Regions from separate parts of the Amycolatopsis sulphurea genome, predicted to be linked through region 2. Evidence: riboswitches for the same ligand, from Rfam matches in the RefSeq annotation. Region 2 holds a riboswitch; the other holds the start of a gene.
What was found. A riboswitch is a leader RNA that binds a small molecule or an ion and turns the genes downstream of it on or off. The one in region 2 is predicted to bind thiamine pyrophosphate.
Positions count from the first base shown of each region.

Region 1: another riboswitch for thiamine pyrophosphate. It lies ahead of thiO (glycine oxidase ThiO); the one in region 2 lies ahead of ATK36_RS22850 (thiamine ABC transporter substrate-binding protein).

Region 1 is NZ_PDJK01000002.1:3,037,932-3,052,406, reverse strand. It holds gene ATK36_RS20020 (NAD(P)-dependent alcohol dehydrogenase) at 1-705, shown strand, start outside; gene thiG (thiazole synthase) at 799-1,551, opposite strand; gene thiS (sulfur carrier protein ThiS) at 1,554-1,754, opposite strand; gene thiO (glycine oxidase ThiO) at 1,754-2,842, opposite strand; TPP riboswitch at 2,834-2,939, opposite strand; gene thiE (thiamine phosphate synthase) at 2,970-3,635, shown strand; gene ATK36_RS32345 (hypothetical protein) at 3,639-4,445, opposite strand; gene ATK36_RS19990 (threonine ammonia-lyase) at 4,600-5,544, shown strand; gene ATK36_RS19980 (MFS transporter) at 6,158-7,693, opposite strand; gene ATK36_RS19975 (GntR family transcriptional regulator) at 7,704-8,459, opposite strand; gene ATK36_RS19970 (SIS domain-containing protein) at 8,616-9,659, shown strand; gene ATK36_RS19965 (N-acetylglucosamine kinase) at 9,656-10,615, shown strand; gene ATK36_RS19960 (DUF3159 domain-containing protein) at 10,739-11,353, opposite strand; gene ATK36_RS19955 (SGNH/GDSL hydrolase family protein) at 12,155-12,967, shown strand; gene ATK36_RS19950 (OmpA family protein) at 13,155-13,901, shown strand; gene ATK36_RS19945 (hypothetical protein) at 13,908-14,384, shown strand; gene ATK36_RS19940 (DUF6932 family protein) at 14,457-14,475, shown strand, end outside.
Region 2 is NZ_PDJK01000002.1:3,657,378-3,671,852, forward strand. It holds gene ATK36_RS22840 (hypothetical protein) at 489-725, opposite strand; gene ATK36_RS22845 (4a-hydroxytetrahydrobiopterin dehydratase) at 1,478-1,768, opposite strand; TPP riboswitch at 1,793-1,904, shown strand; gene ATK36_RS22850 (thiamine ABC transporter substrate-binding protein) at 1,931-2,998, shown strand; gene ATK36_RS22855 (ABC transporter permease) at 2,974-4,593, shown strand; gene ATK36_RS22860 (ABC transporter ATP-binding protein) at 4,593-5,603, shown strand; gene ATK36_RS22865 (ABC transporter permease) at 5,653-6,531, opposite strand; gene ATK36_RS22870 (ABC transporter ATP-binding protein) at 6,528-7,529, opposite strand; gene ATK36_RS22875 (LolA family protein) at 7,526-8,614, opposite strand; gene ATK36_RS22880 (response regulator transcription factor) at 8,760-9,470, shown strand; gene ATK36_RS22885 (sensor histidine kinase) at 9,467-10,777, shown strand; gene ATK36_RS22890 ((deoxy)nucleoside triphosphate pyrophosphohydrolase) at 10,944-11,333, shown strand; gene trpS (tryptophan--tRNA ligase) at 11,419-12,384, opposite strand; gene ATK36_RS22900 (YciI family protein) at 12,590-12,889, shown strand; gene ATK36_RS32430 (hypothetical protein) at 13,127-13,273, opposite strand; gene typA (translational GTPase TypA) at 13,510-14,475, shown strand, end outside.

The DNA.
Region 1 (14,475 bases), 620 kb from region 2:
GCGAGCCGGTTCGCCGCCGGGGACCACGTGTGGGGCATGTTCGGCCGCCGGATGGGCAGCGCAGCGGAGTACGTCGCGGTCTCCGCCGACCGGCTCGACCACGTGCCGGACGGACTGGACTCGGTACAAGCGGCGTCGCTGATCATAGGCAGCACCGCGATCACCGCGCTCCGGGACAAGGCCGCGCTGGCGCCCGGTGAACGGCTTCTGGTCCGCGGCGCGACCGGCGGCGTCGGCTTCGTCGCGGTGCAGTTCGGCAAGACGCTGGGAGCGCACGTGACCGGGCTGGCCGGGGCGAAGAACCTGGACCTGGTGCGGGAACTCGGCGCCGACGAGGCGATCGACTACCGCGCGCCGGGGGAACTCGGCCGGTTCGACGTGATCCTGGACACGGCCGGCACCGACCTGCCCGCGTTCCATCGGCTGCTCACCCCGCGCGGGCGTTTGGTCGAGATCGCCTTCAACCCCGATCGGCTGCTCGCCACGGTGGGCTACGCGTTGCTGCATTCCCGGCGCCGTACCCGGCCGATCCGGTTCTTCAGCGGCAATCCCCACAGCCCGTTGATCGCCGAACTGGGCAGGCTGGTCCGCACCGGCGAACTCCGTCCGCAGGTGGACCGGGTATTCCCGCTCGCGCAGATCGCCGAAGCGCACCGCGCGCTGGAACTCGGCGGAGTCCAGGGCAAGATCGTCGTCAAGATCTAACGCGGCTTCCTTCCCCCCGCTGCAAGGGCTGTGAAGGGGCCCTTCACAGAATCAGAGTCCGTCAAGGGCCCCTTCACAGCCCTTTGCCCAGTATCAGCGCGGTGGGCTCGACGCGTGCGCCCAGAACCGTTGTGGCACCCGGCCGGCGCCGCGGGCGAGGTACCCCGCCTCGACCGCGGCACGCATCGCCGCGGCCATGCGTTCCGGATCCGCGGCCCGCGTCACCGCGGTCGACAGAAGTACCGCGGCGCAGCCGAGTTCCATGGCCAGCGTGGCGTCCGAGGCCGTGCCGATACCCGCGTCGAGCACCACCGGGACCGACGCACGCGCCACGATCAGCTCGATGTTGTGCGGATTCCGGATACCGAGCCCGGTGCCGATCGGCGCGCCGAGCGGCATCACCGCCGCGCAGCCCGCCTCCTCCAGGCGAAGCGCGAGCACCGGATCGTCGTTGGTGTAGGCGAACACGGTGAATCCGTCGGCCACGAGCCGTTCGGCGGCTTCGAGCGTTTCGATCGGATCGGGCAGCAGGGTGCGATCGTCCGCGTGCACCTCCAGCTTCACCAGATCCGTGTCCAGCGCCTCGCGCGCGAGCTGCGCGGTGAGCACCGCCTCGGCCGCGGTCCGGCAGCCCGCGGTGTTCGGCAGCAGCTGAATGTCCAAGCGCCGCAACAATTCCAGCACCCCGGAGCCGCCCTCGGCGTCCGCCCGGCGCAACGCCACGGTGGTGAGTTCGGTGCCGGACGCGACCAATGCCCGTTCCAGCACTTCGAGGTTCGCCGCGCCGCCGGTGCCGATGATCAGCCGCGAGGAGTACTTGTGGCTCCCGATGATCAGGTCGTCCATGATCAGCCTCCCTGCACCGCGGTCAGCACGTCGAAGTTCGCGCCCTTCGGCACGACGGCAGCGGCCCAGTCCCCGCGGCGCACGACCTCGCCGTTCACCGCCACGGCCACGCCCTGCCGGCTCGCGCCGACCGCGTCGAGCACCTCGATCACGGTGCTGTCGTCGGGAAATTCCCGCCACTGGCCGTTGAACTTGATCTCCATCAGACTCGCTCCCTTTCCGCCAGACGGGCAGGCGACGCCGCAGCGACCTCCGCCGGCGGTGCTTCACCGGACAGCCACGCCAGCACCGCGTCCGCAGTCACCGGCGCCATCAGCAGCCCATTGCGGTGATGTCCTGTCGCTGCGTACACGCCTTCGCCGACTTCACCGATGTACGGCAACGCATCCCGGCTCCCCGCACGCAACCCGGCAGCAGTCTCCACCAACTCATATTCAGTGATGCCCGGCAGAATCCGCTCCGCGCCCTCCAGAAGCTCACGTACGCCGCGTGCGGTCACCGCTTCGTCGAAGCCTGCTTCGTACTGCGTCGCACCCAGTACGAGTTCACCGTCCGCGCGCGGCACGAGGTAGATCGGGCGGCCTTCGACGATCGCGCGCACCGTGTACGGCGGAGGCGGCAGACAACCACGCCTAGGCCGCAACCGCAGGATTTCCCCCTTGAGCGGACGTACAGCGTGCTCCAGCCGCGTACACAGCTGCCCGGTCCACGCGCCCGCAGCGAGCACGACCGGACCGGTCACGTTGTCCAGGCTCGACAACCGTTCCCGGCGAAACTCGACCCCGCGGCGAGCACCCGCTTCGGCCAGCGCAGTGAGCAACTTCCGGTTGTCCACCGCCAGATCGCCCGGCACGTGCAACCCACTGCGCACCGCGCCGATCCCAGGCGCGAGCCGACGGGCCTCCCGGCCGGTCAACGTCTCCACACCCCGGCCGAGCGACTGAAGATGCCCGGCGAGAACGTCCAGATACCCAGCATCAGCAGCGTCGAACGCGAGCACGATCGTGCCGTGCCCGGCCAGCCCGGGATCGGTGCCTTCGGCGGCGAGATCGCGCGCGAAGCCGGGCCACCGCCGCAACGACGCCTCGCCCAGCAGGAGCACCTCCTCCTCGCCGGGCCACGCCTCGGTCACCGGCGCGAGCATGCCGCCGGCCAGCCAGGAAGCACCACCACGCACCGGTTCCGGATCGACCACGGTGACCCGCCGGCCGCGCGCCGCGGCCCGCCACGCCACGGAAAGACCGATCACGCCGCCACCGACGACGGTCAGGATTGTGCTGTCGGAATTCACCTTCACGCTCCCTGCGCCGGCATGACCCGGATCAGGTTCCACGGTCGGAGCGGCAGCTCCCTCTCAGCCCGTGCCTCGGGCTCCCGTGCGGACCACCCCACCGTAGCGCGCGGGTACCGTCACCGCCATGCCCGCCTTGACCGGAGACCAGATCCGCGCCCGCCTCAGCGACGCCCGGCTGTACCTGTGCACCGACGCCCGCACCGGCCGTGGCGACCTCGCCGAATTCGCCGACGCGGTGCTGTCCGGCGGCGTCGACATCGTGCAGCTGCGGGACAAGACCGGTGGCGGCCCGCTGGAAGCGAAGCAGGAGATCGCCGCGCTGGAAGTACTGGCCGATGCGTGTGCCCGCTACGGCGCGCTGCTGTCGGTGAACGACCGCGCGGACGTCGCGCTCGCCGTCGGCGCCGACGTGCTGCACCTGGGCCAGGACGACATCCCGGTGCCGCTGGCCCGGCGCGTGCTCGGCGACGACGTGGTCATCGGCCGGTCCACCCATTCCGCCGAACAGGCCGCCGCGGCCGCCGCCGAGGACGGCGTGGACTACTTCTGCACCGGACCGTGCTGGCCGACGCCGACCAAGCCGGGCCGCCACGCACCGGGCCTGGACCTGGTGCGCAGCACCGCGGCGAGCGGCACTGCCCGGCCGTGGTTCGCCATCGGCGGCATCGATCAGGCACGGCTGGCCGAGGTACTCGACGCCGGCGCGTCACGGATCGTCGTGGTCCGCGCGCTCACCGAAGCCGAGGACCCGAAGGCCGCCGCCGAGACGTTGCGCGCCCGGCTCGCCTGAGGCTCAGTTACCCGGGTTCGACTGCTGCGGCTGCTTCGGTTGCTGCGTCTGGGTCTGGGTCTGGGTCTGCTGCTGCTTTTGCGTGGTCGGCGGCGGAGACGAATCGGTGGTCGAAGGCGCGCCCTGTTGCTCGGTCTGCGACGTACTCGTGCTCGACGAGGTGGTGGGCGTCGCAGGCTTCGTGGTCGGCGTGTTCGACGGGGTATTGGTGGCCGGAGCGTTCTGCGACTGGGTCGGCTTGTTCTCGTGCGTGGTTTCCTGCTGGCTCGTGTTCTGGCGCGGGTACAGGCCGGTGTTCGCGGCACCACCGGTGCCCCAGTCGACGGTGAAGAGCACGACCAGCGCCCCGACGAAGGCGGCCGCGCTGGTGCCGATCACCAACGGCCAGCGCAGCTTCCGGAGCCGGTCGACGAAGCCCCCGCCGTCATCGGGCTCGGCCAGATCGTTCGGTCGCAGTTGCGAGATCCGCACCGTCGGCAGCTCGGACGGATCGGTGGACAACACCATGGTCGGCGCTTCCGCCGGGTTGCCGACCGCGTCCAGCCCGTCCCGCGAGCGGCCGGCGGTCGCGAGCTTGTCGCGTGCCTTCATCGCCGCGTCGCGCGTCCGGTGCAGCGAGCGCAAGTACAGCTCGCCACCGACGCTGGTGATCACGCTCGCCAGCCCGGCACCGAGCACCGTGCCCGCCACACCCAGCTTCGAACCCAGCAATGCCGCGGTGACCGCGGCGAGTGCCGCCGCGGCCACCGAAGCCGGCCGCAGACCCTTCTTCTCGGCCTGCTCCGGCGCTGTCTTCTGCTCCTCGCCCATGATTCCGATCTGTTTCGATTCCCACCCTGATGCTGCTCGTTCCAACGAGTAAGTCGTCTGGATGACTCCCCTCGTTGCGCGGTCGTGAGCGAGACCACGTTGACTGTCCACAGTGGATTGTCTATAGCTCACACTTTCCTGACATACTCACCACATGCGATTCGTGACGATCACCGATATCGAGGCGGCGGCCGAACGAGTGAACGGCACCGCGGTGCACACTCCGTTGCTGCGCCAGCACTGGGCCGAAGGGCAGCTCTGGCTGAAACCGGAAAGCCTGCAACCGATCGGCGCGTTCAAGATTCGCGGCGCCTACAACGCGATCGCGGCGCTGAGCGAAGCCGAGCGGGCACGCGGAGTGGTCGCGCACTCCAGTGGCAACCATGCTCAAGCGGTCGCGTACTGCGCGCAGACCTTCGGGATCCCGGCGGTGATCGTGGTGCCGGACGTGACTCCCCGGGTCAAGGTCGCGGCTACCCGTGGCTGGGGCGCGGAGGTGATCGAAGTGCCGATCGCCGATCGCGAGGTGGTCGCCGACCGGCTCGCCCGCGAACGCGGGCTGACGCTGATCCCGCCGTTCGACCATCCGGAGGTGATCGCCGGGCAGGGTACGGCGGGCCTGGAAATCGCCGCCGACCTGCCGGGTGTGGACACCGTGCTGGTGCCGGTCAGTGGTGGCGGCTTCGCTTCGGGGGTCGGCGTCGCACTCAAGGCGCGGTGCCCGGGGGTGAAGGTCTACGGCGTGGAACCGGAGCTAGCCGCGGACACCGCGGAGAGCCTCCGCGCGGGACGGCGGGTGGAGTGGCCGACGGCCGACCTCGCGCGCACGATCGCGGACGGCCAACGCGCACAGCCGTCCGAACTCACGTTCGCCCACTTACAGCGCGTACTCGACGGGATCATCACGGTGACCGAGGACGAGATCCGCCGGACCGTGCGGACCCTGGCGCACCGGTCCCGGCTGGTGGTCGAGCCAAGCGGAGCCACCGCGCCCGCGGCGTACCTGCACCACGCGGACGAGCTGCCCGGCGGCCGGACGGTCGCGATCGTCTCCGGCGGCAACATCGACCCGGAGTTACTGAGCGAACTCCTCGGGTAGCCCCGCGAGATGGTCCGGGCGGCCCTGACCGGCTCGCCCGCCGAACGCCAAGTGCTTCAAGCACTTCAAGTACTTCAAGCACTGCGTAGCGATCTTCGGGATCGAGATGTTCAGACCATATGCACCTGCTTCAACGGGGTCCATCGAGATGGCAAGACCATGTACCCGCATCCATCGCCATCGCCATCGCCGTCCCTCGCCATCCCCATCCCATCACCATCCCGATCCCCCGATGCCCTCGCCATCCCGCCCTACCATCCCGATGCCCTCGCCATCCCGATCCGCCATCCCCATCCCTCGCCATTCCGCCTCACCATCGCGAGCCCCTCGCCATCCCGACTCACCATCCCGATCCGCCAACCCAAACCCGTCACCATCCCGCCTCACCATCCCGATGCGGCCACCACCCCGCCTCACCATCCCGATGCCGCCACCACCCCGCCCCGCGATCCCGAGCCCCTCATCACCCCGCCTCACCATCCCGATGCCGCCACCATCCCGAGCCGCCATCCCCATCCCCACGCCATCCGCCCTACCATCCCGAACCCGTCACCACCCCGCCTCACCATCCCGATACCGCCACCATCCCGAGCCCAGAACGGTGCCCGGCCACTCACCGCCCATGTGACCCGCCGGGCGTCGTGGAGTGGCCCGGGTGGACATGCGTCGGCGGGCCTTCGACCCCGCAGTGCAGGCATTCGCCCGGGTGCGGGCTGTCGTCCGGGTGCGGCGCCTCGTCCGGCTGGTCCGCACGGCCGAGCACGCCGTTGTGGATGCCCAGCGCGATCAGCCCGCCGGCCACCGCGAGCACGGCGCAGATCACCAGCGCGGTCCGCCAGCCCGCGGTGAGCGCGACCGGATCGCGGTAGGCGGCCCCGGTCAGCCCGGCCGCCGCGGGCAGCACCGCCACCGCCAGCAACCCACCCGATCGGGCGATCGCGTTGTTCACCCCGGAGGCCACGCCGGCGTAGCGGTCCGGGGCTGCGGCGAGCACTGTCGCGGTCACCGGGGCGACCACCGTGGCCAGCCCGAGGCCGAACACCACGACCGCGGGCAGCACCGACCCCACGTACGAGGACCCCGGTCCGACCCTGGTCAGCAGCAACATCCCGGCGCCGATCACGATCGGCCCGGCCACCAGCTGGGCCCGCGGGCCGATCCGCTGCGCCAACGCCCCGGAACGGCTGGACAGCAGCAGCATGAGGATGGTGATCGGCAGCCCGGCGAGCCCGGCCAGGGTCGGCGGGTACCCGAGCGAGACCTGCAACTGCAGCACCAGCAACATCATCACGCCGCCGAGCGCCGCGTAGACCACGAAAGTCAGCGCGTTGGACAGCGTGAACGTGCGGTCGCGGAACAACATGGGCGGCACCAGTGGTTCGGCCGACCGATGCTGCAGCAGCACGAACAAGCCGAGCCCAAGCACGCCGGCCAGCAGAGCCAGCAGCACCACCGGGTCACCGATCCCGCGGACCGGCGCCTCGACCAGCGCCCCGGTCAGCCCGGCGAGCCCGAGCGCGCCGATCGCCGCGGCCCGGTAGTCCGGCTGCCCGGTGGCCGCCGGATCGCGGGACTCCGGCACGAACCGCTGCGCCATCAGCACCACGGCGACGGCCAGCGGCAGATTGATCAGGAACGCCAGCCGCCACGACCAGGCCTGCACGAGCAGCCCGCCGACCAGCGGACCGACCGCGGCGGCCAGCCCGCCGAGCCCGGACCACGCACCGATCGCGCGGGCCCGGTCGGCCGGCACGAACGAGGACTGCAGGATCGCCAGCGAGCCCGGCGTGAGCAGGGCACCGCCGACGCCCTGCAGGACCCGGAACGCCACCAGCAGCTCGGTGGACGGCGCCACCGCGCACAGCCCGGACGCGAGCCCGAACCAGACCACGCCGATCAGGTACACCCGGCGACGGCCGTAGCGATCGCCGAGCATGCCGGCCACCAGGATCAGCGCGGCGAGCGCGAGCAGGTACCCGTCCAGGATCCACTGCAGCCCGGCCACCGAGGCACCCAGCTCCTCGCCGATCCGGGGCAGCGCGACGTTCACGATGGTGCCGTCGAGCATCGCCATCCCCGAGCCGAGGATGGTGGTGGCCAGTACTCCGCGCGCGGCGCCGGTGCCCCACCGGATCCCGGGCGCGCTCACCGGCACGCGGTCACGGCAGCAGCGTGGTGGTGAACTTGTACCGGTCGCCGCGGTAGACCGCGCGCGCGAACTCGACCGGTTTCCCGTCCGTGGCGAAGGAATGCCGGGTGAGCATCAGGACCGGCATGCCGACGTCCGAGCCGAGCATCTCGGCCTCCGGCGGACCGGCGAGCGAGGTCTCGATGGTCTCCTCCGCGCGCTCCAGCTCCACTCCGTAATGCTCCCGCAGCACCGCGTACAGCGAACCGCCCGCGGTGATGTGCTTGCGCAGCCCGCGGAACCGGCCCAGCGGCAGGTGCGTGGTCTCCAGCGCCATCGGCTGGGCATCGGCCAGCCGCAACCGGCGCAGCCGGAGCATCTTCGCGCCGGTGCGGATCCCGAGCAGTTTCGCCAGTTCGCCCTCTACCGGCAATTCCTCCAGTTCGAGCAGTTTCGACGAGGGCTTCAGGCCCTGTTTGCGCATGTCCTCGGTGTAGGAGGACAGCTGCAGCCGCTGCGCGAGTTTCGGCTCCGCGGCGAAGGTGCCCTTGCCCTGCACGCGGTGCAGGCGCCCTTCCGCGGTCAGGTCCGCCAGCGCCTGCCGCACGGTGGTGCGGGACACGGTGAACTCCCCGGCCAGCGCGCGCTCGGTCGGGATCGGCGAACCCGGCGGCAACGCGTCGAGCAGGTCCAGCAGATGCTGCTTCAACGCCCAGTATTTGGGTTCGCGCTGTCCGCGCACTCCCGTCGTCGTCCCCGCCTCGCCCGCGGGGGATGTCTCCAGCATGACCGACTCCCTCAGTTTCGCCTCACCAATGAGCCACGTCCCCGTGAAGAAACGTACCCTTTTCCGCGGGTGCCGTGCCCGGCTAACATTGGTCTAGACCTGATCGCACGCCGCGCAGACCTTCCGGGACACCTCGTCCCGACGGAGAGGAAAGTGATGACCCGACACCATCCCGGCGAGCACATGGCCGCGGAAATCTCCGAGCAGCCTGCCGTATTGGCCGGACTCGTCGAGCGGCGGGCCGGAATAGCGGACGTAGCCGAAAAGATTTCACAAAATCCGCCGCGGTTCGCGCTCCTCGCCGCCCGCGGTTCCAGTGATCACGCGGCGTTGTACGCGAAATACCTGATCGAGGTACTTCTCGGCCTTCCCGCGGGATTGGTTTCCCCGTCCACCGCGACGCTCTACGGGGCTCGTCCCGACCTACGCGATGTGCTGTTCGTCACGGTCAGCCAGAGCGGCGGTTCGCCCGATCTGATCGAGATCACCGAGACCGCCCGGCGTCAGGGCGCGCTGACCGTGTCCGTCACGAACACCCCGGATTCACCGCTGCGCGCGGCCGCGGAACTCGGCGTGGACATCGGCGCCGGCGTGGAAAAGGCAGTGGCCGCGACCAAGACGTACTCTGCGACACTGCTCGCGCTGTACCTGTTCATCGACGCTGTCCGCGGCGGCAAGGGCGAGGAGGCCGAGCGGATCGGCGAGCTGGCGCAGCAGACCCTCGAAGGCGCAGCCGAAGGCGTGCAGCGCGCGGTGGACCGGTACCGCTTCGTGGATCGGGTGCTGACCACCGGCCGCGGCTACTCCTACGCGACCGCGCTCGAAGGTTCGCTCAAGCTGGCCGAGACGAGCTATCTGGCCGCCCGCGCGTACAGCGGCGCAGACCTGTTGCACGGCCCCGTCGCAGCAGTCGACGGCGAGACCGCGGTGCTCGCGGCGACCAGCGCGGGTCGTGGTGGCGAAGCGATGCGCGAGGTGCTGGAGGCGGTCAACGAGCGGGGCGCGGACGTGCTCGCGGTCGGTTCCGCGGCCCACGATGTGCCCGCCGCGCTGCGCATCCCGGTCGCGCCGAGCGCCGAGGAACTGGCGCCGGTGCTGGAAGTGCTGCCGATTCAGCGGATCGCGCTCGGGCTTTCCCTTGCCCGCGGCGGTGACCCGGACAGCCCACGGGGCTTGCTGAAGGTGACCAAAACACGGTGAGTTCCGTCGTTGGCGTGGACGCCGGTGGCACGTCGACCCGCGCGATCGTGATCGACGCCTCCGGTGCCGTACTGGGCTCGGCCTCCGCAGGTGGAGCGAATCCCCACGCGCACCCGCCCGCCGAGGCGGCCGCGCGCATCGCCGGGGCGATCTCCGCGGCGCTGGCCGGGCGGCGGGACGTGGCCGCCGCCGTGGTCGGGATGGCCGGGGTGAGCAAGCTGTGCGACCCGTCCGTCGCCGCGGAATTCGCCGCTGCCTGGCAGCGGATCGGGCTCGGCGAAATCGTCCGGACCGTCACCGATGCCGAGGTGGCCTACGCCTCGGCGACCTCCGCGCCGGACGGCACGGTGCTCGTCGCGGGCACCGGTTCGATCGCCGGGCGCATCCGGTCCCGGCGGATGACCGGCACCGCCGGCGGACACGGCTGGCTGCTCGGCGACGAAGGCTCCGCCTTCTGGCTCGGCCGCGAAGCGGTCCGGGCCACACTGACCGCGCTGGAACGCGGGCATCCGACGGACGGGCTGGCGGCGGCCGTGCTGGGCGAAGCACTCGGACCGTCCGCAATGGACCAGACCACTTCGGACGGTCCGGCGCGGCTCACGGTGGCGAGGACGTTGATCACGCGAGTCAACGCCGAAGCGCCGGTACGGCTGGCCCGGTTCGCCCCGCTGGTGAGTGCGGCCACCCGTACGGGGGACCCCGTTGCGAGTGAAATCGTGGCCGAAGCCGCCACGCACCTGGTCGAAACGGCGCGCGCCACGCGGGAGCCGAAAGAAAAAACTCCGATCGTGCTCGTCGGCAGCGTACTGTCCGAGGACAGCCCCGTAGGGGCACAGGTTCGCGCCCGACTGGCCGGGCTCGACGTCCTGACCAGCTCCGATGGTGTACTCGGCGCAGCTTGGCTGGCCGCTGTGGCGGCCTGGGGCGAAGCCGCGCCGCGGCCCCGTCGCGGATGAGTGCGACCGAAAACCGACCGGTTGGGCCGAAACCGTCGACTCAACCCCTCCGCGCCGGGTAACGTAGGACCCGGCCCCCGGACCCTCCCCCCTCGCCGGGGGCCGCCTCATGTTCCGGGCCGGTCAGGCTCGCGGCTGTTCGCCGCGGGCCGGCCGTAGCCCCGGATGATCGTCAGGCAACGTCTTGTACAGCACCCAGCCACTCACCGCCACCGTCGCGGCGACCAGGGGCCAGGAGAGCACCGTGCGCGCCACCCCGAGCGCGACCACCTGCCCGGCGGACCAGAGCAGCCCGTAGATCACCACCCGCAGCAGGTACTGCAGCACCCACACCCAGCTCGCCCAGGAGTAGGCCCGCAGCAGTGCCGGATCCCGGCGCCACCGCGTTTTCTGCCCGAGCAGCAACCCGACGATCACCCCGAGCAACGGCCATCGCACGACCACGCTCGCCGCGAACAGCAGTGCGCTGGCCGCGTTGGAAAGCAGCTGCAGCAGGAAGAAGTCCTCCGCCCGCCCGGTGTGCAGGGCGATCAACGCCGCGATCACGACCGCGGCGAGGCTCACCACCACCGCCCGCGCCTTGTCCCCCCGCAGCACCCGGTAACCCCCGAGCACCACCGCGACCCCGATCGCGACGATCGCTCCCCAGGAGACGGACCGTCCGGTCGCCAGCCACCCGATCACGAAGGCCAGCGGCGGGACGCTGGCGTCGATCGCGCCTCTGCGGCCGCCGAGAATCTGCGTGAGCGACTCCCGCTCGGGCTTGGCCGTGGTTGCCGAGTCCGCGGTTCCCGAGGTGGTGGTTCCCGAGGTGGTATCCGAGGTTGCGGTTCCCGGGGTCGCGGTATCCGGGGCCGCGGTATCCGGGGCCGCGTCGTTGAGGGCTGCAGCGCCCGGCCTTGCCGCGTCCGGTGCGGCGAGGTCGGGGACCGTGGTGTCCGAGGCCGCGATGTCCGAGGTCCCGGTTTCCAGGGCGGCAGCGTCCGAGGTCGCGGAGTCCGAGGTCGGGATATCCGGGGCGGCGTCCGGAGTAGCGGCGTTCTGGGCCACAGCGCCGGAGGTCGCGGCGTCCTGTCCGATGGTTCCCCGGTCGCCGATGTGCGCGCCTTCCACCTCTCGATTCGCACGCTCCGAAGCCTCGACGGAGCCGTCCGTGTCCGAAGGATCCGGGGCCGCGCCCGGGCCGGAGGCCCCCGGAAACGCCCCGCGTCCAGCCGCGTCGGCATGGTTCGCGGCCGCCTCGGTCCCGGGCGCGCCGGTTTCGTCCGTCACATTCCCACCCTGCCGCATTCGCCGTGGTCGTCCCCAGAACCCGAGATCTTTGCCACAACCGGAGCCCGAATTGTCCGGCTTTCCGGTGATTCCGGCAGCTCGAACGGGCGGTAATGCACTAGCGGAACCGGCCTGCCGGGTAAGAAACTGTGACCTGCGACTGAACCAGGGGTGGCCGGAAGGAAGGATACGGGGACTTCCCACTGTTAGTTGTGGTGTACAACGACTACCGGGGACAGGGCGTGGCGGCGGGAAAGGGGACCCAGCGTGTACGGGATCGACAGCTACGTGGCGATCGGTGACAGTTTCACCGAAGGCCTCAACGACAAGCGGGCGGACGGCACGTTCCGCGGCTGGGCCGACCGCCTCGCCGAGATGCTGGCCGCCGGCGAGCCCGGCTTCCAGTACGCCAACCTGGCGCTGCGCGGGAAGATGCTCGACGAGATCATGGCCGAGCAGCTGCCGCAGGCGCTGGAGCTCAAACCCGATCTGGTCACCCTGTGCGCGGGCGGCAACGACGTGATCGTGCCCGGCGCGGACGTGGACGCGATCGCCGCGCGGCTGGAGGCGGGCGTGGCCGCGCTGCGCGAGGCGGGGATCCCGGTGGTGATCTTCAACGGCCCGGACACCAAGGCGCTGTCGGTGATGAGCGTGCTCCGCGGCAAGGTGGCCATCTACAACACGCATCTGTGGGCGATCGCGGCCCGGCACGGCGCGAAGATGGTCGACCTGTGGACGATGGCCCCGCTGCACGACCGCCGCGCGTGGAGCGACGACCGCCTGCACTTCACCACGGACGCGCATCGCCGGATCGCCCTGCTCACCGCCGAGGTGCTGGGCGTCCCGGTGACCGAGGACTGGCGCGAGCCGTACCCGTCGAGCGCCGAACCGGCGAACTGGATCAGCTCCCGCCGTTCGGATCTCGCCTGGACCAAGCTGCACCTGCTGCCGTGGATCCGCCGCCAGCTGCGCGGCGAGTCGATGGGCGACGGGCTGTCTCCGAAGCGCCCGCAGCTGTCCCCGTTGCTGCCCATGGAGACGGCGGCCATCGAGTTGCGGGACAACGCCGCCGCGTCCTGACCCGCCCTGCGAGCGGGCCGCTGGGAACACCGTCACCGGACTGGACCATTGCCCGGCAACGCTTCGTAGCCGGAGCCGGTCACTCCCTCACCCGGCACGGAGATCACCCGCCGAACCCGCCGGCTGCCACCCGAACGGCGGCGCTCACCAGGTCGCCAACGCAGCTTGCCCGGCATAGGGTTCCGCTATGTCCGGTGCACGTGGATGGCTACGCCTGATCCCGATCGCGGTGCTGGTCACGGCACTGCTCTCGGGGCTCACCATGTGGCTGCGGGCGGACGGTATCGAGGGCGACCTGGCGAGCCGGTCGCGGGCCGCGCTGGACGCGGCGGGGATCCACAACGGCGACGTCCGGTTCTCCGGCAGGCAGGCCACGCTTGCCGGATTCCCGGCCGAACAGGCCGGCCGCGCGCTCGGCATCGTGCAAGGCGTCGACGGGGTCCAATCGGCACAGGCGTCCGGCGGGATCGGGCCGGCCACCTCCGCACCCGCGCCGAGCACCAGCGTCCCGCCGAGCAGCGCGCCGCCCAGCACGTCCAGCACATCGCCCGAGCCGTCCGCGCCGCCGGCCGATCGCGCCGGCGTCCAGGACGAACTCGACCGGCGGCTCGCGGACGCGCCGATCACCTTCGAACCGGACAGCGCGAAGCTGACCGACGAAGGCGAAAAGGCCGCACGCGACGTCGCGCCGTTGCTCCGCGATGCCCCGGACAGCTTGCGGTACCGCATCACCGGGCGCGTCGCGGACGGTCCGGGCGGGCGCAGTGCCGCGCGCAAACTTTCCCGCAACCGCGCATTGACCGTGGTGCGGCTGCTGACCCGCGAAGACGTGCCGTCCGACCGGCTGCTCGCGATCGGCAGCAGCAGTGCGCCAGGCAATTCCGGCTCAGGTGACGACGATCGGCGCGTCGAGATCGCCGTGGAACAGAGGTGATGGCGAATGCTGTGGCTCTTCGGGCAGATCTGGCTGTGGCTGCTCATCTCGTTTCTGCTGGGGGCGGCGGTGATGTGGGGGCTCACCCAGGCGGTCCCGAGAAGCCGGCCGCGCGCTGCCGTGGCCGAGCCGGAACCACCGCGCCCGCCCGCGGAGCCGCCCGCGCCGGTCGAGGCCGAGCGGACCCAGCACTTCGCGCCTGCCGCGGAACCCGCGCACTACGACCACCACGACGACCACCGCGCAGACCACCATTACGAGCATTACGAGTACCACGACGACGAGCCCGAACGCGTCTACAACGACTACCCGGACGTCGATCCGGACGAGCCGTACCAGCCGCAGGACTCCGGCGGATATCCGCTGCCGGACCCGGAACCACGGCTGTCCGGGGAGCTGAACTGGCCCTCGGCGCGGGACTACCCGCCGCCGGACCGGCCACGGGCGGACCAGCCCGCGCGACGCCCTGGACGCGGAGGCTGACACCCACCTGGTAGATTCGGCTACGTACGGTGAGCGGGCACCGACGGCGCCCGGACTAGGTCAGGAGGTCCGATGGCGCTCCCGCACTGGA
Region 2 (14,475 bases):
TCAGCGGCGTACCACGGAAGCAGCCTCTACCTCAGCGAATGCGCCGTCAACGGCCTCATCCCCGCCGCCACCGCAGTAGCTTCCGGCTGTAGTTGGTGCTGGCGGTTCAATCCGGTTCTGCGCTGGTCGGCGGCCGCGTCTTTGACTGCTCGGTCATGTGGTCGAGCGCGCGGTTGAGTAGGTCGACTTCGAGTGGCAGCGCCAGCGGCAGCTCGCGCGCTGCCAGTGTGGACGAAGGTATCGTCGGCCAGTCTTCTGCGAGGCACCTTGGTCTGGTGGTCTTCGTGAAACTTGTCCGCCGCAGGTCCCGCCACGCTTCGGTATCGATCCGCACTAAAGTGCAGGTACCCCGTTCGTGCTCCAGTCAAACGAACCGTATTAACACGCGAAAAGGCAAGCTGGAAATCCGCGACCACTACCCGGTGATCGCGGATTTCCGCCATTGGGCACACTTCATCCGCAGAATGGCGGAATGCGCCGCACAGTGCTCAGTAGGTCGGCTGAACCATCAGCAGGTACTGGCCGTGGTTGTGGAGGTCCTTGCGGGTCCAGTCGACCCAGCGGTGCTGCGGGAAGCCTGCGTTGCCCGCGGCGGCGCAGGCGTCGGAGGACGGGTAAACCCCGGCAGGCACAAAGGTAGCAGCGGAAGCGGTGCCCTGGGTGGCGGCGATCGCGCCAGCGACCCCCAAAGCCAGCACGGTGCCCGAGACGAGTTTCCGGATCATGTGAACAGCTCCGTTCTTGGATCGTGTGCACGCGTTGCCTTGCGTCATAAGGACGGTGGGGCTGTGCGCGAGTGCACCGATTCTTTGTCCGGGGCATTCCGAACGGCAAGAGTGCAGTGCCGCGACGGCAAAGTGAGGGCGGCCAAGTTGCCCGATCGCATTGTGGGCGACGAAGTTCTGAGGGAATCCCGGCCACGAGAGAGGCCAAAAGAGTGATTCGCAATGCGGGGGACGGTTCGAAATGATCATGACGTTAAACCGTCGGCCTTCGAGATCACGGTGAACGGGGAAGGCCGCCGATCGAACAGGACACGGTCACAAGGGATCGGGGCTCGTCACCTGTGTGGTGACGAGCCCCGAGAGAAACGGAGTGACTCAGCCGAGCAGGCCGAGCACGATGATCGCGAGCAGGGTGAAGGCCGTCGCGTAGGTGGTGATCCAGGTGCGCTGGACGGTGGTGAGCTGGGCCGACGTGCTGTGCATGACGTGTCCTAGTGGCCGGGTGCCGAACGATTCCGCCCGGATAGCGCCTTGATCATGCCCGCTGTTACCAAGTGTGTCACGAATCACGCCGGGCGCGGGCGGTGTGCCAGAGCACCCCGCCCGCGGCGGCCACCATCAGGCCGAACGACACCATTCCCACCACGATTGCCTGCGTCAACTTCGCCACCCTCCGGTTCGCTTGTTTCCCCTGTCCGGGAGACGTCCGAGACGGCTGGTGGTGTCGCCGGTGTTACCGATGTCACGCTTGGTCAGGTGGTTGCCAGCAGCGCGTCGATCTGGCGGGCCAAGGCGAAGTCGCGTTCGGTCAGGCCGCCGAGGTAGTGCGTGCTCAGCCGGAAGGTCAGGGTCCGCCAGCGGATGTCGATGTCCGGGTGGTGATCGGCGGCCTCGGCCAGCTCGGCCACCCGGTCGACCACCTCGATCGCGGCCGGGAACGAGGACAGTTTCACAATACGGACGATGGTCTCGGCCTCGCGATGCCAGCCGGACAGGGTGCGTACCGCCTCGTCGGCGGCCGAGTCGCTCAGGAGTTCCGTCATCCCTCCATGGTGTCGGCTACGCTCCGAGGTTGCCACGGGAGTCCGGTACGCCGGGCTGAGAGGCGGGCACCCGGTCCGCGACCGTTCGCACCTGAATCCGGATCATGCCGGCGCAGGGAGGCCCTACCCTCCTCCGCTGCCCGGTGCACTGCAGGAGGACAGATGATTCCGCGGACCGCACGCACGGTGCTGGGCCTTTTCACGGTCGCGGTGCTGGCGAGCGCCTGTTCGCTGTCGGGCGGCGACACCGGCGGCTCGGCGAGCTCCGAACAGCAGGAACCCACGCTGACGCTGGTCACCCACGATTCGTTCGTGGTACCGCAGGAGGTGCTCGACGCCTTCCACCGCCAGTCCGGCATCACGCTCAAGATTCTCAAGTCCGGCGACGCGGGCGCGCTCACCAACAAGCTGGTGCTGACGAAGGGCAACCCGATCGGCGACGTCGCGTACGGGGTCGACAACACGTTCGCGTCCCGCGCGCTCGGCGAGGGCGTATTCCAGTCGTACACCAGCCCTGAGGCCGACCGTGGGCCGCAACGGTACGCGGTGGACACCCAGCACCGGCTTTCCGCGGTGGATGTCGGCGATGTGTGCGTGAACGTGGACACGGGCTACTTCGCAGCCAAGGGCATCCCGGCCCCTACCTCCTACGACGAGCTGGCCGAGCCCCAGTACAAGGACCTGATGGTCGCGGAGAGCCCGGCCACGGCCTCGCCGGGGCTGGCCTTCCTGCTCGGCACGATCGCGAAGTACGGCGAGAACGGCTGGCAGGACTACTGGAACCGGCTGAAGGCCAATGGGCTCAAGATCGACAGCGGCTGGGAGGAGGCCTACACCAAGGACTTCTCCGGCTCGTCCGGCAAGGGGCCTCGCCCGATCGTGGTCTCCTACGCTTCGTCGCCCGCCGCTGAGCTGGGCGAGGACGGCAAGCCGCGGACGAAGGCGCTGCTCGACACCTGCTTCCGGCAGGTCGAGTACGCCGGGGTGCTGACCGGCAGCAAGCACGTGCCGGAGGCGCAGAAGGTGGTCGACTTCCTGCTGTCCCAGCAGTTCCAGACCACGGTCGCGGCGAACATGTACGTCTATCCCACGCGCACGGGCGTCGAGCTGCCCGCGGGCTGGGCGAACGCGGCACCGCTGCCGACTGCCTCGGCGACCATGCCGGCCGACAAGATCCAGGCCGGTCGCGAGAAGTGGATCGGTGCATGGCGCTCGCTCATGGGAGCCTGAGACCGGCTCGCACCGCCGGGCTGACGCTGCTCGGCCTGCTGCCGGTCGCGTTTCTGGTGGTGTTCTTCGCCTGGCCGGTGGTGGCGATCGTCGGCCGCGGATTCTCCGCGGGCGGCGTGGACACCGTCCTGGGGGACCCGCAGACCTGGCGGCTGGCCGGATTCACGCTGGGCAGCGCCGCCGCCTCCACGGTGGTGGCGCTGGTGGCCGGGCTGCCCGTGGCGTTCCTGCTCGCCAGGGTCCGGCTGCCTGGCATCGGGCTCGCACGCACCATCGTGCTGATCCCCTTCGTGTTGCCGACGGTGGTCGTCGGCCTGGCCTTCCGCGCGTTGTGGCCGGACGGCGGAGTACTGCCGCTCGTGCTGGCCAACGCGTTCTTCAACGTCGCGGTGGTTGCGCGGACCGTCTCCGGGCTGTGGGCGCATCTCGATCCGCGGGCGGCCGAGGCAGCGCGGGCGCTGGGTGCGTCGCCGTGGCGGGCGTTTCGCACGGTCACGCTGCCTGCGCTCGCGCCGGCAGTCGCGTCCGCGGCAGCAGTGGTGTTCCTCTTTTGTGCCACCAGTTTCGGCGTGGTGCTGATCCTCGGCGGCGGAAGCTACCGCACCCTGGAGACGGAGATCTACCTGCGGACCGTCGACCTGCTGGACCTCTCCGGCGCTGCCGCGCTCTCGTTGCTCCAGTTCGCCGCGGTGGTCGCGGCCCTTGCGCTCGGCGCCATGGCACGGCGGCGCCGGGAGAGCGCCGTACGGCTGCGCGCAGCGCAGGTTACTGCCCGCAGGCCGCAAGGCGGGCAGTGGTACGTGGTCACGGCCGCGATGGTGGTGCTCGGGCTGCTGCTGACGCCGATCGTCGCGTTGCTCGTCGAATCCGTCTCCACACCGGACGGGTGGAGCTTCGCGGGGTACCGCGCGCTGGCGGGTACTGGAGCGAACGGCGCGCTGCAGGTGACGGGGTGGGTCGCCGTCCAGAATTCGCTGGCGGCGGCGACCGACGCGACCCTGCTCGCGATGGCCATCGGGGTGATCGCGAGCGTGGTGCTGGTCGTGCTGCGCCGTTCGCCCGGACTGCTCGCGCGCGGCGCCGGGGAGACGATGGACGCCGCATTGATGCTGCCACTCGGGGTTTCCGCGGTGACCGTCGGATTCGGTTACCTGGTGACGCTCGACGCGCTGCCCGGCGACCTGCGGACGTCGCCGATGCTCGTGCCGCTGGCCCAGGCGCTGGTGATCATTCCGCTGGTGGTGCGGATGATCCTGCCGGTGCTGCGGGCGATCGACGAACGGCTGCGTCAGGCCGCGGCGACCCTGGGTGCGAGCCCGCTGCGGGTGTGGCGGGAGGTCGATCTGCCGCTGGTCGCGCGTTCGCTGGTGGCCGCGGCCGGTTTCGGTTTCGTGGTCGCGCTCGGCGAGTTCGGCGCGACGAGCTTCCTCGCCCGCCCGGACGCGCCGACCTTGCCGGTGGCGGTCGCCACGCTGATGGGCAGGCCGGGGGAGCTGAACAACCAGATGGCCTACGCCGCGTGCGCGTTGCTGATGCTGGTGACGGTCGCGGCCGTCGTGCTGATCGACCGGTTCGGTTCGGCAGGGGAGTTCTGATGGCGCTGTCGGTACGGGATGTGACTGTCCACTATGGATCTTTCACCGCGGTGCGGGAGGCCCGGCTCGACCTCGCCGACGGTGAGGTGCTCGCGTTGCTCGGGCCGTCCGGCTCGGGAAAGTCGACGCTGCTGCGCGCGATCACCGGCCTGGAACCGATGTCCGCCGGCACGGTGGCCTGGGACGGCGCCGATCTGGCTGCGGTCCCGGTGCACAAACGGGGTTTCGGCCTGGTTTTCCAGGACGGCCAGCTGTTCCCGCACCGCGACGTCGCCGCGAACATCGCGTTCGGGCTGCGTATGCACGGAGTGCCGCGGGCGCAGCACGCGAAGCGGGTCGCCGAGCTGCTGGACCTGGTCGGGCTGGCCGGGTTCGAACGGCGGCGGGTGACCGAGCTGTCCGGTGGCCAGGCCCAGCGGGTCGCGCTGGCCCGTGCGCTGGCGCCGGAGCCCCGGTTGCTGCTGCTCGACGAGCCGCTGTCCGGGCTCGACGCCGGGCTGCGCGAACAGCTGGCGATCGACCTGGCGGAGTTGCTGCGGCGCAGCAAAATCACCGCGCTGCTGGTCACGCACGATCAGGAGGAGGCGTTCACCCTCGCCGACCGGGTGGCGGTGCTCGACGCTGGAGAGATCCGCCAGGAAGGCGCGGTCGGTTCGGTGTGGCGGCGTCCGGCCGACGAGGTGGTCGCCCGGTTCCTCGGCGTCAGCACATTCCTGCCCGGTACCGCGGAGTCGGGCGTGGTGGGCACGGAACTAGGCGCCGTCGCCGTACCCGACGCTCCGGACGGCCCGGTCCGGCTGGGACTACGTCCGCACGGCCTGCGGGTGGCCGCCGAGGGGCTGCCCGGCGAGGTCACCGCCGCCGTGCACCGGCGTGATCACGTACGCCTCGTCGTGCGGCTTGCTGAGTCCACAGTGGACGCCGTCGCGCCGGCCGCCGCGGACCTGCGCGCGGGCGACCCCGTCCGCCTCACCCTCGATCCGGACGGGATCACGGTAGTAGGGCTGTGAAGGGGCCCTTCACGGACTCAGAGGCTGTGAAGGGCCCCTTCACAGCCTTTCAGCCATCCCGCGTCGACAGCCGGCCGTAGGCGATCGACAGGCCGACCACGAGGTAACAGGCCGCGCGCAGGGCGCCTTCGCCGAGCATGGCCGAGGACATCGGGTCCTGCAGCACCTCGGCCGGCGCCTCGGTCCAGTTCTGCGTGAGCAGGAACGGGTGCAGCCAGTCCAAAGAGGACAGGAGCCCGAGGATGGTGAACACGATGTTGCCCGCCAGCACCGAGGCGACCACCAGCATCGGGTGCTCGGTCCAGCTGGACACGGCCAGCGCGACCGCGCCGACCGCCCACATCTGCAACACGATCCAGCCCGCCACGAGCAGGATCCGGACCAGCGCCCCGCCGAGGGACAACGTGGTGCCGGACAAGGTGAACAGCGAGTCCGTGCCGTTCAGGATCAGCCCGGTGACCACCCCGGTCACGCACATCCCAAGCACCGCGACCAGCGTCACGACCCCCACGCCGATGGCCTTGACCGTCAGCAGCCTGCCCCGGCTCACCGGCGCGATGAGCCAGCCGCGCAGGGTGCCGTGCGCCGCCTCGCCGGCGATCGCGTCCGCGCCCGCCATCGCCGAGGCCAGCGGCAGCAGCAAGGTCAGCGTCATCACCATCGCGGCGATAGGCAGGACGAACGCGTTGTTGACCGCCGCCGAGATCAACGCGCCTTCTTGGTCACCCCCGCCGTTGCCGGACGCGTTCTGCCCGACCAGCGTCAGCCCCACGCCGATCACGATCGGTACCAGCGCCAGGAGGCCGAGTACCGCCAGCGTGCGTGGCCGCCGGAAGATCCAGCGCAGCTCCGCGGCGACCAGCCGGGCCAGCGGCACGGCGTCGTGTCCGGTCCGGCTTACCGGCGCGGTGAGCGTTGCGGTGGTCATGCCGCCCCCTCGTCTTCGCCGGCTTCCGATTCCCCTTCGGTGAGCCGCGCGAACAGATCCTCCAGCCCGGTGCGTGCCCGGGTCGCCTCGTGCACCTCGATGCCGCCCTGCACGAGCACCTGCAGCACGCGCGGCGCGGGCGTGGCGGTGAGGTCGGCGCGCACGCCGTCCGGGGTCAGCCGGGCACCGATCCGGTTCTCCCGCAAGGTTTCCAGCGCCCGCTCGGCGTCCGGGGTGCGGACCACCAGCGCCGCGTTCCCGGATTCCAGCAGCTCGGCCAGCTCGCCCTGGGCGACCACGGTGCCCGACTGCAGCACCGCCACGTGTGTGCAGGTCGCCTCGACCTCGGCCAGCAGGTGCGAGGAGACCACCACGGTCACGCCGTCCGCGTGCAGCTCGGCGATGATCCGGCGGATCTCCCTGGTACCCGCCGGATCGAGACCGTTCGTGGGCTCGTCGAGCACGACCATCCGGCGGGGCACCAGCAGCGCGCCGGCCAGGCCGAGCCGCTGCTTCATACCGAGCGAGTAGCCCTTGTACCTGCGCCGGGCGGCCACGGTCAGGCCGACCCGCTCCAGCGCCGCGTCCACCGCGGCCGGAATGGCCTTCGCGGCCAGCCGTGGTTCCGCCGCGGCGAACCGCAGCAGGTTCTCCCGGCCGGACAGGAACGGGTGGAAGCCCGGTCCTTCGACCAGTGCGCCGACGTCCGGCAGCGCGTGCGCGGACTCGTCCGGCATCTGCTTGCCGAGCAGCTCGACCTCGCCTTCGGTCGGCCGTACCAGCCCAAGCAGCATCCGGATCGTGGTGGTCTTGCCGGAACCGTTCGGGCCGAGCATGCCGAGCACCGCACCCTCGGGCACGTCCAGGTCCACGTGGTCCACCGCGACCGTGCTCCGGTAGACCTTGCGCAGGCCGCGGGTGCGGGCGGCCAGCGGGACCGCCGGGGCGGGCAGCTCGTCCGAGATGCCCGCCCCGGTTTCGATCGTCGTGCTGGTCACTTGCTGCCCAGCGCTTCGAACAGGACCTGCTCCGGCACCGCACCGGCGGCGAAGCGGCCGTCATCGGTCAGCACGGCCGTGCCGACCTTGGTGGTGAACAGGTGGCCGCTGCCCCAGGTGCCGTTCACCGGCTTGGTGAAACGGTCCAGCAGCTTCTGCGGGTCCACGTTGCCCTTCTCGCCGTTCTGGCCCTGCTTCTGCTGCAGCGCTTCGGCCGGAAGCTTGCCGACGACGACGGTGTCCCAGCCGTTGCCGACGACCTTCGTGTCCTGCTTCGCCTGGCCGGCCATCGACTTCGCCTTGTCGTCCGCCTTCGGGGTCTTCTCGGTCACCTTCGCGCCCTTGGGCGGGGTGAAGGTGAACAGGTCGGCCGACTGCGGTGCGAACTCGATCTGGTCGAACGCCAGCTGCAGCACCGGCGAAGTGGTTCCGTTGCCCATCACGGAGACGCGCAGCGGCATCCGGGTCTGCGAGTCGACCGCGACGCGGATCTCACGCAGCAGGGTGCGCTCGGACGGCTTCGGAGTGAGCACCAGCTCGTACGCCGACCGGTTGGCGACGTTGGCCGTGCCGTCGACCGCCACGGTGCTGGTCTCCTTGACCTTCGCGAGCAGGTCCTTCGCCGCGGTGGCCGGGTCAGTCGCCTTGCCCTCGCCGATGCCGTGCTGCCCGGTCGCCACGCCGGCCGGGATGGTCGTCTTCGTCGCGGTGTTGTCCTGCGACTTGTAGTCCCAGATGGTGTTGCCGTTGTGGATGAACGTCTCCTGCGAGCTGCCCCGGGCGAGCGACACCTTCGCCTTGCCCGCACCGTCGCTGAACACATGCGCCGAATCGACGTTCAGCATCGCCGCGCCGGGGATCGCGTTGCCCACCTGCGGCAGGCCGAGGTCGTTGCTGACCTGCACCGTGCCGTCGAACGGGCCGGGTTTCGCCGTCATCACCGACTGTACGAGGTCCTCCGCGCTGACCTGCGGCAGCTGGGGGGCAGCCCCGGCGGAGGCCGGCATCGCGACCACAACCAGCCCGCCGACACCGAGGGCGGTGCCGACGACGGCCGCGGTGATGGCCTTCTTCTTCGGATCCATGTCGTCTCTCCCTGTGTTCCCGAGCCCGATTGTGCTCGGCTCCCGGTGCAGACGCTGCCTTCTCGAGGCTGAGATACCCCTGAATGGTCCGGCCCCGAGGCTGAGATCGCGCTGAGAACGCAGGCGTCAGCTGCGCAAACCGGTCATGATGAAGTCCGTGAAACCTCGGGTGCTGGTGGTCGACGACGAGCCGGGTGTGCGCAAAGCACTGCAGCGCGGCCTGCGTGCGGAGGACATGGACGTGGTCACCGCCGCGGACGGGCCCAGCGGGCTGCAGCTCGCCCGCACCGGCTCGTTCGACGTCGTGCTGCTGGACATCATGCTGCCCGGGTTGTCCGGGTACCGGGTGCTGGAACGGCTGCGCGCGGAGGGCGTGAGCACGCCGGTACTGCTCGTGTCCGCAAAGGACGGGGAAATCGACCAGGCCGACGGTCTCGACCTGGGCGCCGATGGGTACCTCGTGAAGCCGTTCTCCTTCGTCGTGCTGGTCGCGCAGCTGCGGGCGGTGTTGCGTCGCGCCGGGCCGGAGGCGTCTCGCGGGATGCTGAAACTCGGTGCGCTGGAAGTGGATCGCGCGCTGCGACAGGTGCGCTGGGACGGTCAGGAGGTCCCGCTCAGCCCGCGCGAGTTCGCGTTGCTGGAGGTCCTCGTCGGCCGGTCCGGCACCGTGGTGACGAAGGACGAGCTGCTGCGTACGGTGTGGGGTGAGGAGCAGTCGGTCACGCGCAACCTCGTCGAGGTGTACGTGGGGTACGTGCGGCGCAAACTCGACGGGGTCGGCGCAGGTTCGCTGCTGCGTACGGTGCGTGGGCACGGCTACCTTGCTTCGGACCCGCAGCCGGACGAGGTCAAGTGATCGGCTGGTGGCACGCCCGTTCGCTGCGCGTGCGGATCACCGTGCTGGCAACCGTGCTCACCCTGGTCGGCTTGCTGGGTCTCGCCACGCTGGCCGCCGGACAGCTGCAGTCGTTGCTGACCGGCTCGGTCGACCACGAACTGGCCGAAGCAATCGGCCCAGCCACCGCGGAGGTCACCGCCGGCCGCCCGCTCGCTTCCACCGGCCCGGTGACCTTACGGGTGCTCGACATCGCGGGCGGTCCGGTCGACGGGCAGCCGCGCCCGGAGCTGATCGGTCCGGAGGTCGCGCAGCTCAAGGCGGGCGCGTCAGTGCAGCACGGCAGTTCCCGCTGGCAGGGCCAGGTGGTGACCGCGCCGGACGGCAGCCAGCGGCTCGTGGTCGCAGGCGCCGGGCTGGTCGGGTTCGCCGCGACGGTGCACTACGGCGGGGTGTGGCTGGTGCTCGTCGCAGTGCTCGGCACCGTGGTGGCGGGGTTTGCGACATGGCTGGTGGTAGGACGCGCGTTGCGGCCGGTGGCCCGGCTGCGCGGGCTGGTGCGCGCCCTGCCGTCGGGTTCCCGGCTGCCGGTACCGAAATCGCAGGACGAGATGCGCGCGCTGGCCGACGAGTTCAACGCGCTGCTCGCCCGGCAGGAGGAGGTGAGCGCGCGGTTGCGCCGGTTCACCGGGGATGCGGCGCACGAGCTGCGCTCGCCGGTCGCCTCGATCCGGGTGCAGGCCGAAGTGGCCGTGACGAACCCGGATCCGGAGCTGGCGCAGGAAACGCTGTCGGACATCCTCACCGAGGCCGAACGGCTTTCCGCGCTGCTGGACGGTTTGCTCACCCTCGCCCGCTCGGACGCCGGCGAGGTGCCGCCCGCGGAACCCGTCGAGATGGTCTCGGAGGTGCGTGCCGCGGTCGGCAGGTTGCCCGCCGGTGCGCCGCAGACCCGGGTGAGTACCGCCGTGGCGCAGGCCTGGGCTTTTGCCTCACACCAGGAGGTCGAACTGGTGCTGGACAACCTGCTGCGCAACGCTTGCCGGTACGCGGCGGGGCAGATCGTGGTGTCCGTGCTGGCTTCCCGCTCAAGCGTGCGGGTCGTCGTGGACGACGACGGGCCGGGCGTCGCGCCGGAGCACCGGCGGAAGGTGTTCGACCGGTTCTACCGGGCGGCCGACGATCGGGCGCGCAGCTCCGGCGGTACCGGGCTGGGGCTGGCGATGGTCGCCGAGGCGGTCCGCCGGCGCGGGGGCCGGGCCCGGGTCACGGAGTCCCCGGACGGCGGGGCGCGGTTCGAGATCACCTGGCGAGCCACCGGCCAGTGAGGTCGGTGGGGCTGGCTGGCTGGGTCGATCGCGCGCCGCGGCTGTGAAGGGGCCCTTCACGGACTCAGAGTCCGTGAAGGGCCCCTTCACAGCCCTAAGATGTCGTGAGCGGGCCGAGCGCGGGGTGGGCCGCCGCGGGGCATCCACCGTGCGAGAGACTGGGCGGATGGACGGGGTCATCGTCGGGGCCGCGCTGGTGCGCGAAGGCAAACTGCTCGCCCAGCAACGGGCTTGGCCGCCGCACCACGCGGGGCAGTGGGAGCTGCCGGGCGGCCGGGTCGAGGCCGGGGAGACCGAGGCGTTCGCGCTGGCGCGGGAGTGCCAGGAGGAACTCGACGTGGTGGTGACCGTCGGTGCCCGGGTGGGGCCGGAAGTGCCGCTGCCCGGCGGGAAAGTGCTCCGGGTCTATGCCGCCGAGCTGATTTCGCCGGGTGCCGAGCCGCGCGCGGTCGAGCACACGGCGTTGCGCTGGGTCGGGCCGGACGAGCTGGACGACATCGACTGGCTCCCCGCCGACCGGGGCCTGCTTCCCGCGTTGCACGGGTTGCTGGCCTGACGCGCCCTTCGACCGCCGACCCGGGGGCAAGAAACGACACCGCCGAAACAAACGACGGTGCGCCCTGCCGGAAGAACCCGCACTTTCACACCCCGCCGATAAGCCGCAACGCCGCGGAAACCCGATGCTCGCCACGGTCTGCCGCACGTTCCGCGCCGGCCTTGCGCACCCGCTCCAGCTCGGCGACGTCGTCGAGTAGCGCGCGGGTGCCTTCCCGCACCGGGCGCAGCTCCTCGATCACCGCGTCCGCCACGGCGTCCTTCAGCACCCCGTAGGACGGGTACTGCTCGGCCAGCGCGGCCGGATCACCGCCGGTGCACGCGGCGAGGATGTCGAGCAGATTGGCGATTCCCGGGCGGGTCTCGGGGGCGTAGGCGGGTACCGAACCGCCGTCCGTGCGTGCCCGGCGGATCTTGCGGCGCACCTGGTCCGGGTCGTCGAGCACGAACACCACACCGGCCTCGTCCCTCGCGGACTTCGACATCTTGCGCGTCGGCTCGGCCAGGTCCTTCACCCGCGCACCGGTGGGCGGCAGCACCGCCTCGGGCACGGTGAACACCTCGCCGTAGGTGGCGTTGAACCGGCGGGCCAGCGTGCGGGCCAGCTCCACGTGCTGGCGCTGGTCCTCGCCGACCGGCACCTCGTCGGCGCCCTGCAGCAGGATGTCCGCGGCCATCAGCACCGGATAGGTCAGCAGGCTCAGCCGGACCCCGGCCTGTCCCTTCGACTTCTCCTTGAACTGGATCATCCTGGCTGCCTCGCCGTACGCGCAGGTGCATTCGAGCACCCAGGTCAGAGCACCCAGCGCACGGGCGAGATCGGACTGCACGAACACGCGTTCCGGCTCGATCCCGGTGGCCACCAGCACGGCGAGCTGCTCGGTGGCCAGCGAACGCAGCTTCGCCGGGTTGTGCGCGGTGGTCATCGCGTGCAGATCGGACACGAAGTACAGGTCCTGCGGCCCGCCCTCGGCCGCCCAGCGCCGGGTGGCGCCGAGGTGGTTGCCGAGCTGGACGTGGCCGGACGGGGTGATGCCGGACAGCTGGACCATGGGTTTCCTCTCCCGGTTTCGGTCGTGCACCCGGGGGGAGACGGACATGGAGAAGGCCACCCACCGGGGCGGCCTTTGCTTGATCAGCGCAGAGCTTCGGGGCCGCCGTCGGGCGGCCACCACTGGGTACTCGAAGCGCGCATGCCCCGAATATAGCCCACGAGACCGCTGCCGGACCGCGGACGAGGGGACTACCGTCGAACCCATGTATGTCGTCTTGCTCAGCTACACCGCGCCGTCCGAGGAGATCGACGGCGCGCTGCCGGAACACCACGAATGGCTGGGAGAGCAGTACGACCAGGGACACTTCCTGGCCTCCGGCGCGCAGCGGCCCCGCGTCGGCGGGGTGATCATCGTCCGCCCGATGGACCGCGCGAGGCTGGATGCGATCCTCGCCACCGACCCGCTCGCCGTGCGGGGGCTCGCGCAGTACGAGGTGATCGCGTTCTCGCCGACCAGGACCGCCCCGGAACTGCTGCTGATCAACGAGGCCGCGCCGCACTGACCCGCATCCGGGACCTCGCTTCGGCCGCGGTGCCGTGAAGGACCCCTTCACGGACTCAGAGTCTAGGGTTCCGGCAAAGTTGGTCGGGGACCCGGCAGCGGGCGTTGCGGAGGTGTGGTGCGACCACCTCGTGGCGTGCGCCGGACCCGTTTCGGGTCCGTGAAGGGGCCCTTCACGGACTCAGAGTCTGTGAAGGGCCCCTTCACAGACCAAAAGCGCACACCGCACGCACCCGGCTCAGGCTGCCTGCTTGGCTTTCTTCAACGCCAGCACCGGGCACTTCCCGCAGCGGCTCTTGGACCGGCAGCACTTCTTCTTGACCTTGCCCTTTTTCATGAGCTTGCGCACGACGGCCCGCGGGTCGTCGGGGTGCTTCTTGCCCACTGCGCGCCTCGTTCCGGAAGCCGGCCACCAAGAGCTTCCAGGTTAGGTGAGGCTAACCGACAATAGGGCGTGGCGCTCCTCACATCCCGCCACCAGGTATCCTGATGAAGTCCGCGTGTGGCCAGAGCCGGTCATCCCGAGCCGGTCCGCTGTCCGGCACCCGTGGCCCCCGGCCCGGTTTCCGCCCGCGACGCGGCCGCCCACCCGCATTTCATTCGACGTTCAGGAGTACTCGCGTGCCCGCAGCAAGCGCCACCGCGGTCGAACCCGGCCGCGCGTCCGGCAAGATCCGGTCCGACCTGCGCAACGTCGCGATCGTAGCGCACGTCGACCACGGCAAGACCACGCTGGTCGACGCCATGCTCCGGCAGTCCGGCGCGTTCGCCGAACGTGCCGAGGTGGTCGACCGCGTGATGGACTCCGGTGAGCTGGAGCGGGAAAAGGGCATCACGATTCTCGCCAAGAACACCTCCATCCACCGCCAGACCCCGGACGGGCCGATCACCATCAACGTGATCGACACCCCGGGCCACGCCGACTTCGGCGGCGAGGTCGAGCGCGGCCTGTCCATGGTCGACGGGGTCGTCCTGCTCGTCGACGCCAGCGAAGGGCCGCTGCCGCAGACCCGCTTCGTGCTGCGCAAGACGCTTGAGGCGCACCTGCCGGTGATCCTCGTGGTGAACAAGGTCGACCGTCCGGACGCGCGCATCTCCGAGGTCGTGGAGGAGACCCACGACCTGCTGCTCGACCTGGCCGGCGACATCGAGGACGCCGATCACGACGCGATTCTCGACCTCCCGGTCGTCTACGCCTCGGCGCGGGCCGGCAAGGCGAGCCTGGAGCAGCCCGCGGACGGCGGACTGCCCGACAGCGAGAGCCTGGACCCGCTGTTCGACACCCTGCTCAAGCACGTCCCGGCCCCGGTCGCGGACCCGGACGCCCCGCTGCAGGCGCTGGTCACCAACCTCGACGCGTCCAACTTCCTCGGCCGGATCGCGCTGATCCGCATGCACGCGGGCCGGCTGCGCAAGGGCCAGACCGTGGCCTGGATGCGTGCCGACGGTTCGGTGCAGAATGTGCGCATCTCCGAGCTGCTGGTCACCGAGGCGCTCACCCGGGTACCGGCCACCGAGGCCTCCGCGGGCGATCTGGTCGCCATCGCGGGCATCCCGGAGATCACCATCGGCGACACGCTGGCCGAC